One region of the Sphingopyxis sp. A083 genome, then DNA from elsewhere that is predicted to be linked to it. Evidence: predicted binding sites of a transcription regulator. Region 1 holds the regulator's gene; the other holds the start of a gene.
The links. The regulator LexA, encoded in region 1, represses DNA repair genes until DNA is damaged. The targets are predictions, from matches to a motif close to GTTCCNCNCTTGTTCT.

Region 1 (4,408 bases):
GACGCGGCTGGAGGTCGAGTGCGAGCGGCTGCCGCTCTGGTTTCCTGTGGCCTTCGGCGCGGGGATCGCGCTGTGGTTCGCCTTGCCGACGATGGCGCAATGGATCGGGCTTCTTTGCGCCTTGACGGGGGGCATGGCCTTCGGCCTGGCAATCGGCTGGCAGACCCGCGTTGGCCGCGCCCTGACGATCGGTTGCGGGGTTGCCGCGGCAGGGCTGCTGCTGATCTGGGGCCGCGCGCTGTGGGTCGAGGCGCCGGTGCTCGCGCGGCCGGTGACGACCGAATTTTCGGCGCGGGTCGAAGCGGCCGAGCCTTTGCCGGCGCGCGCGCAATTGCGGCTTGTCGTGCGGCCGCTCGCGCGCCCCGATCTGCCGCCGCGCCTGCGGCTCACGCTGCGCGGCGACCAGCGGCGCCCAATTGTGCCGGGGACGATGATCGGCGTGCACGCGCGGCTGATGCCGCCGCCAACCGCGAGCCTGCCCGGCGGCTATGATTTTGCGCAGCGCGCCTGGTTCGATCGCATCGGCGCGGTCGGAACAGTGCTTGGCGATGTCATGCTGCCGTCAGGTGCCGAGCAGGCACGCCAGCCGCTGCGCGCGCGGCTGAGCGAGCATATCCATCGCCAGGTTGCGGGGTCGCCGGGCGGTGTCGCGTCGGCGCTGGTAACGGGCGATCGCGGCGCGATCACGCCCGAGGACGAGGAGGCGATGCGGCGCAGCGGGCTGGCGCATCTGCTGTCGATCAGCGGACTGCACGTCACTGCGGTGGTCGGCTTCGCGATGCTGCTCGCCATGCGATTGCTGGCGCTCAGCCCGCGGCTCGCGCTCGCAGGCTATGTGTTGCCGCTTGCCGCCGCCGCCGGGGCGCTCGCGGGCGGCGGCTATACGTGGTTGGCTGGCGCCGAGGTGCCGACGCTGCGGTCGTTGATCGCGGCGTTACTGGTCCTGGCGGCGATCCTGCTGGGGCGCGAGGCGATTACCCTGCGGCTCGTCGCTGCCGGCGCCCTGCTTGTGCTGCTATGGCGGCCCGAGGCGCTGGTCGGGCCGAGTTTCCAGCTCAGCTTCGCGGCGGTAACCGCGATCGTCGCGCTCCACGAAAGCCGCGCGATGCAGCGCTTCGTCGCGCGGCGCGAGGAGCCATTTGCCTTCCGCTTCGGGCGCGGCGTCGCCGGCCTGCTGATCACCGGCATCGTAGTCGAGGTCGCCTTGTCGCCGATCGCGCTGTTCCATTTCCACAAGGCGGGGCTTTACGGCGCGCTCGCCAATGTCCTCGCCATCCCGCTGACGACCTTCGTCATCATGCCGGCGGAGGCTTTGGCGCTGCTGTTCGACGCGGTGGGGGCGGGGGCGCCCTTCTGGTGGGTGGCCGATCATGCGCTGCGCTTGCTCATCGGGCTCGCGCATCATGTCGCCGCGGCGCCCGGCGCCGTCACCACCTTGCCCGTTTTTCCGCCATGGGCTTTCGGGGTCGCGATGGCGGGCGGGTTGTGGATATTGCTGTGGCGCAGCGGGTGGCGCTGGGCAGGCGCCGTGCCGCTGGTAGCGGGAATGGCGGTGCTGCTCGCACAGCCGCGCCCCGACCTGCTCGTGACCGGCGACGGGCGGCATATCGCAGCCGCCGTGCCGGGCGGCGGCTATGCCATGCTGCGCGATCGTGCCGGCGATTTCGTACGCGACGCGATGGCCGAAGCGGCGGGGATCGACACGCCGCTCGTCGCGCTTGGCGATCTCGACCATGTCGACTGCAATCGCGATTTCTGTCGCTGGACACAGGGCAGGGGCGATGCGCCGCGCGTCATCCTCGCCGCGCATGGGCGCGACCGGATCGCGGGTGAGGAGATGGCGGCCGCCTGCGCCGCCGCCGATGTGGTCATCAGCGAACGCTGGCTACCGCGCGAATGCGTCGCGCGCTGGCTGACGATCGACCGCGACACGCTGGAACAAAGCGGCGGCCTTGCGTTCTATCTGGGCGCGAAGCCGCGGCTCGTTTCGGCGCTGCGCGCGGGCGATGCGCATCCTTGGCGCCGCCCGCACCAGCTTAGTGGTAACGACGAAGCAGTCCCGACAGCCGACCTTGCACCATGACGCGATCGGCTTCGTAGCGCTGGGGTTCATAGGCGCTGTTGGCGGGATCGAGGCGCACCATCCGGCCTTCGCGATGGAAATATTTGAGCGTTGCGTCCTGTCCATCGACGAGCGCGACGACGATATCACCCTCGCGCGCGGTACTCGCCTTCTGGATCAGCGCATAATCGCCGTCGAAAATCCCCGCCTCGACCATCGAGTCGCCCGATACTTCGAGCGCATAATGTTCGCCCGCGCCGAGCAACGCGGCGGGAACGGCGAGCCGGTTATAATCCTCGAACGCCTCGATCGGGACGCCCGCGGCAATCTTGCCGTGCAGCGGCACTTCGATAATGTCGTTCGCGGCGATGGGCTTCAGCGCCGGTGCGGGCTTGCGCAGCGGTACCACATTGTCACTGTCGCTCCGCGTTTTGGGCTTGGCCGCGTCGGGCAGCTTCAACACTTCGAGCGCGCGCGCACGATTGGGCAGGCGGCGCAGGAAGCCGCGTTCTTCGAGCGCGCTGATCAGCCGGTGGATGCCCGATTTCGACTTGAGGCCCAGCGCCTCCTTCATTTCCTCGAACGACGGCGAGATGCCGCTGGCGTCGAGCCGTTCCTGGATGAAGTGGAGCAGTTCATGCTGCTTCGCGGTCAACATCGGTCGTTCTCCATGATGGCGTTGCCGGACATAAGGGGAACGATAGTGGAACAGACCGGAACTTGTCAAGCGATCGCGATATAGTTTGCAAGCGCGCCTGCCGTGCAGGGCGCCGCGCCGATATCGCGGACGATCAGCGCGTTCGCCGCGATCAGCGGTTGCGTCTGACCGCTGTCCTGTCCGTCGCAGGGGGTGAGCAGTCCCTTTTCGAGGCGCGCGCGCAAATAATCGCGCCGCGTCCCGCCGGTACCGAGTGGCACCGCGAGCGGGGCCTGGCCGACCTCCGGAAACGGCGCGGCCGCCCCGGCAAGGTAGCGGACGAGCGGCAGCAGAAAGAGCGTCGCGGTCACGAACGCCGAGGACGGATTGCCCGGCAGGCCGAGCAGGATCGCGTCGCCGATCCGGCCGGCGATCAGCGGCTTGCCGGGGCGCATCGCGATCTTCCAGAAATCGAGCTGCCCGCCCGCATCGTCAAGCGCGCCGCGGACATGGTCGTGATCGCCCACCGACGCGCCGCCAACGGTAACGATGACATCGTGCCGCCGCGCCATATCGCCCAATATGTTGGCGAGAACGCCGCGGTCGTCGCGCGCGCGCAGCGGCAGCGTGACGTCGGCGGGTTCGGCGGCGAGCATCGCGGCGAGCATCGTGCCGTTGCTGTCGGGTATCTGGCCGGGCGCGAGCGCACGCCCGGGCGCGACCAGTTCGTCGCCTGTCGTCAGGATCGCGACGCGCGGGCGCCCCCCGACAATCAGCTCGCCCGCGCCGCCCATGATAGCGGCGGCGAGCGCCCCGGGAGCGAGGCGACATCCCGCCGTGAGCAAATGCGCGCCCGCTGCAAAATCGCTTGCCCGGGCGCGGACATGGCGTCCACGCGACGCGGGGCGATCGCCGGTGAGCGTCAGGCGCGCGCCGTCGGCGGTGACATCTTCCTGAACCACCACCGTATCTGCATTGTCGGGCAGCATCGCGCCGGTGAAGATGCGGATCGCTTCGCCGGGGCCGAGCGCGTGGGCGGGCGCGGTGCCGGCGGCGACTTCGCCGGCGATCGTCCACGGGCCGGGCATATCGGCAAAGCGGATCGCATAGCCGTCCATCGCCGACAGCGCCGCCGCGGGCTGGTCGCGCCCGGCGACGACGTCCTGCGCAAGGTAGCGCCCGGCGCATTGCGCCACGCCGATATTGTCGGCGCCGAGCGGCGGCTTCAGCGCCAGCAGCCGCGCCTGGGCCTCCTCGACCGCGAGCAGCGCGCTCATGCGGCGCGCCAGTCGCCCGACCGGCCGCCGCTCTTTTCGAGCAGGCGGATATCGCCGAGCACCATCGCGCGGTCGAGCGCCTTCGCCATGTCGTAGAGCGTCAGCAATGCGACGGACGCGGCGGTTAGCGCCTCCATCTCGACCCCCGTCGGCCCGGTCGTCGCGGCGGTCGCGCGGACCGAAATGCCGTCGGCTTCCCAGTCGAATTCGACCGCGACGCTGGTCAACGCCAGCGGGTGGCAAAGCGGGATCAGCTCGGCGGTACGCTTGGCCGCCATGATCCCGGCGATGCGCGCGGTCGACAGCACATCGCCCTTGGGCGCGTTGCCGGCGCGGATCGCGGCGAGCGCTTCGGGCGCCATCGCGATGCGACCGCTGGCGACGGCGCGCCGACCGGTCGCGGCCTTCGCGCCGACATCGACCATATGCGCC
Region 2 (4,408 bases), on a different contig from region 1:
CATCTTGACCTCGGTCGGCTTGAACACGCGGCCATATTTGTCGTGGTAGCAATCCTGCACCTCGACATCGGCCTGGGTGAAGAAGCGGAAGATCTGCGTGAGCAGATTGCGCTCATGGTCGCTGATCTTCTGCGCCCAGTCGCGGCAATCCTCGCCCAGCGGCACTTCCTCGGGCATCCAGTGGATCTGCTGCTGGCGCTTCCAGAAATCATAGGCCCAAGGATATTCGAAGGGCTTGTAGGTCTTGCGGGCTTCGAGCAATGGCATCGGCGTTTCCTCGGATCAGAATTGCGTGTGATTATTGGTCAAGACGACGTGACTCGGTGACGGGCAAACCCGCCTCGGTCGGAACATAGATCAGGCTGGCCTTGGTCCCTTCGAGCGCCTGAATTTGAAGATAGCGCAAATACCCCTCGGGGCCACCAAGGCTGTCCTGCAAGATAGCGTTAGCCTGAGCAGCGCCCTTGGCACGAATAACCTCAGCATCGGCAAGCGAGATGGCGCTTTCTTTTTTTGCGCGAGCTTCAAGTATTGCGACTTGGCGCGAGGATTGCGCCTCGGCCAGCGCCGCCTCGCCCGCCAGGCGTTGCGAATAGACGCGATACTGCGGATAGCCGATCAGGAAGACGAGCAGTAGAATGATCGCTGCTCCGACCGCCGCGAGGGTACAACCCGCATTCTTGTTCATGGGGTCAGATCCTTATTGGCAGGCCAGACACTCGTCATAATCGGTGCTCTCGGCCGAAAGCTCGAACTTCGCGGCCTCGGGCGTGTTGTCGGCTTCGACCCCGCCCGCGAAGCCGGCGCGCTGCACCGATTTCGAGCGGAGATAGTAGAGCGATTTGATGCCGAGTTCCCACGCGCGGTAGTGGAGCATGAGCAGATCCCATTTCTCGACGTCCGCCGGGATGAACAGGTTCAGCGACGCCGCCTGATCGATATAGGGCGTGCGGTCGGCGGCGAGTTCGAGCAGCCAGCGCTGGTCGATCTCGAAGCTGGTCTTGAAACAGTCCTTCTCGTCCTGCGTCAGGAAGTCGAGGTGCTGGACGCTGCCGCCGCGTTCGAGGATCGAGTTCCAGATATTGTCGCTGTTCTTCGCCTTGTCGACGAGCAGCGCTTCCAAGTGCGGGTTGCGGATCGAGAAGCTGCCCGACAGCGTCTTGTGCGTATAGATGTTCGCCGGGATCGGCTCGATGCACGCGCTGGTGCCGCCGCAGATGATACTGATCGACGCGGTCGGCGCGATCGCCATCTTGCACGAAAAGCGCTCCATCACGCCCTGATCGGCGGCATCGGGGCAGGGGCCGCGCTCGTTGGCGAGCAGCATCGATGCCTGATCGACCTGCGCGCGGATATGCTTGAAGATGCGCAGGTTCGACGACTTCGCCATCGCGCCCTCGAACGGCAGGCCGCGCGCCTGGAGGAAGCTGTGGAAGCCCATGACGCCGAGCCCGACCGAGCGTTCGCGGCTGGCGCTATATTTTGCACGCGCCATTTCGGGCGGGGCGCGGTCGATATAGTCCTGGAGGACATTGTCGAGCATGCGCATCACATCTTCGATGAAACGCTTGTCGCCGTTCCACTCGTCCCAGGTTTCGAGGTTGAGCGACGAGAGGCAGCAGACCGCGGTGCGATCGTTGCCGAGATGGTCGCGCCCGGTCGGCAGCGTGATTTCCGAGCAGAGGTTCGAGGTCGACACCTTGAGGCCGAGGTCGCGGTGATGCTTGGGCATCATGCGGTTCACCTGGTCGATGAAGATGATGTAGGGCTCGCCGGTCGCGAGCCGCGTCTCGACGAGCTTCTGGAATAGCGAGCGCGCGTCGACGGTGCCGCGGACGCTCTGGTCCTTGGGCGAGCGGAGGTTGAATTCCTTGCCGTCGCGCACCGCTTCCATGAATTCGTCGGTAATGAGGACGCCGTGGTGGAGGTTCAGCGCCTTGCGGTTGAAGTCGCCCGACGGCTTGCGGACCTCGAGGAACTCCTCGATCTCGGGGTGCGAGATGTCGAGATAGCAGGCGGCCGAGCCGCGGCGGAGGCTGCCCTGCGAGATGGCGAGGGTGAGCGAGTCCATCACGCGAACGAAGGGGATGATACCGCTGGTCTTGCCGTTGAGGCCCACGGGTTCGCCGATGCCGCGCACCGCGCCCCAATAGGTGCCGATGCCGCCGCCGCGCGAAGCGAGCCAGACATTCTCGTTCCAGGTGCCGACGATCCCTTCGAGGCTGTCGTCGACCGAATTGAGGTAGCAGCTGATCGGCAGGCCGCGGCCGGTGCCGCCGTTCGAGAGAACGGGGGTGGCGGGCATGAACCACAGCTTCGAGATATAGTCGTAGAGGCGCTGCGCATGGTCTGCATCGTCGGCATAGGCTGAGGCGACGCGGGCGAAGAGATCCTGATAGGATTCGCCGGGGAGCAGATAGCGGTCCTGCAAGGTTTCCTTGCCGAAGTCGGTCAGCAGCGAATCGCGCGACGAATCGGTGACGACCTCGAACCGGCGCGCATGCACCTTGGGCTCCGACGATTCGTTGAGCTTTGCGGCGGGTGCCGCAGCCTTTGATTCGGCACCCGATTCGGGCGCTGCCGGAGCGTCATTCTTCGTCAGTTCCACCGTCGCCACGTCGCCTGTCTCCACCCGTTCGGTCTCGCGAAAATCCATGTTTCAATGCCCCGTTTTCCGACCGCGCAGCGGCGCAGTCTGTTCCCGTCTTGTTCGACTCAGGGCGAAGCCCCAGCCTAGCACCATTCGACCGCCGGGTGGCACTTATTTTCGGACGCAAAAAGCTGTTTCCCGCCCCCATATGGGATGGAGCGCGGAAATCCGCCATTTTCGGCCGCATACTAATTCTTGGGGTGCCCCCGTGGTCTACCCACCATCTATAGTGCCACGTCGGCGCGACGATGCAAGAGAGTAAATGACAGATTAGGGACTCGGTTCGTCGCTGATTTGATTCAACTCGTCGATGGAAAAGCACGCCTCAAAGGACGATCGCCAGCGTTTCCGCGGGGTTTGGCCATATGTGGCGAAAGAGCATCGCTGCCGCAAAAAATCGGAGCGGCGGCATAAGATATCAGGGTGCGTTGGACGGAGGGCTTGGCCCCAAAAGAAAAGGCCCCGGCAATGCCGAGGCCCAATCTTTGAAATTCGTTCGGGTTAGGCCGACGCGCCGCCGTTGCCGGAGCCGCCGCCACCCAGGAATCGCCAAAACCAACCCATGTCAGATCTCCTGTCGGTACTGCCCACGAAGAACAGTTAACGGAGCATATACCTTAATCGACATGGTAAATCGAGTCTTAACTATAAATTCCCTGCCAATCTGGCACCTTAGGCGCGGCGGCTGTCGGAGGGGGGGGAGAGGCTGGCGAGGAGGTCGCCAATTAGCTGTGGTTTGCCAAGCAGATAGCCCTGGCCGATATCGCAGCCAAGCTGATCGAGAAGCGCCATCGTTTGCGCATCTTCGATGCCTTCGGCGACCGCGGTGGCGCCCAGGCGGTGGGCGAGATCGATGGTCGATTTAACCACTTCGAGGTTGCGCTGCGAATCGCGCATGGTCATCACGAATCGCTTGTCGATCTTGATTTCGTCAGCCTCGATTTCGGTCAGATATTCGAGGTTTGACTGCCCCGTGCCATAGTCGTCGATCGACAGGCGCATGCCGGCGCGGCGGATTTGCGCCAGCGTCTGGCGGGCCTGGAGGCTGTTTTCGATCTGTGCGGTTTCGGTGATTTCGATGGTCAGCCGTTCGGGCGGCAGATGATGCGCGCTGAGCATGACGCGGATCGTCGAGACGAGATCCTTGTGATCGAGCAGGGTCGCCGACAGATTAACCGACATGTGAATTTCAGTGCCGAGTTTCTGCAACTGCGCCGCCGAACGGATCGCCTGGTCCATGACGAACAGGGTCAGGCGATAGATGTCCTGGCTCTTTTCGGCCTGAACGATGAATTCGTCGGGCGAGATCGGCCCGCGCGTCGGATGCGTCCAGCGCACGAGCGCCTCGACGCCGACGAGCTGCCGCGTCGCGATCCGATATTGCGGCTGGAAGGCGACCCAGATGTCGCCCGCGTTGAGTGCATCCTCGAGCTGCGAGTGGAAGCTGAGCTGCCAGCCGGCATCGTCCTTTTGCTGCGGCGTATATTTGGTCCACAGGACGCGGCTGCGGATCGATTTTTCGGCGGCGACCAGCGCGGCGGCGAGCCGCTGCGCGTTCGAGCCTTCGAACTCGTCATTGACCCCGAACGCCATCGACACGTCGACCTTCAACTCGTCGATGGTCAGCGGCGCGTTGAACAGCGCCGCGAGCCCCATGAGCTGCGTTTCGATCTGGCTGTGCTGATAATAGGGCACCAGCCATGCGAAGGTGCCGTCGAGATCGTGGTAGAGGGTAGTACCCTGCGAAGCGAGCTGAAG

Region 2: ATE59_RS11010 (ribonucleoside-diphosphate reductase subunit alpha) is a predicted target of LexA. The motif match lies at 2,698-2,713, and genes of this name have one in related genera.

The regions. Positions count from the first base shown of each region.
Region 1 covers NZ_LNSK01000013.1:39,059-43,466, reverse strand. The annotation lists gene ATE59_RS15890 (ComEC/Rec2 family competence protein) at 1-2,083, shown strand, start outside; gene lexA (transcriptional repressor LexA) at 2,037-2,720, opposite strand; gene ATE59_RS15880 (molybdopterin molybdotransferase MoeA) at 2,786-3,976, opposite strand; gene moaC (cyclic pyranopterin monophosphate synthase MoaC) at 3,973-4,408, opposite strand, start outside.
Region 2 covers NZ_LNSK01000005.1:94,236-98,643, reverse strand. The annotation lists gene ATE59_RS11020 (ribonucleotide-diphosphate reductase subunit beta) at 1-267, opposite strand, end outside; gene ATE59_RS11015 (hypothetical protein) at 299-688, opposite strand; gene ATE59_RS11010 (ribonucleoside-diphosphate reductase subunit alpha) at 701-2,656, opposite strand; gene ATE59_RS11005 (EAL domain-containing protein) at 3,323-4,408, opposite strand, start outside.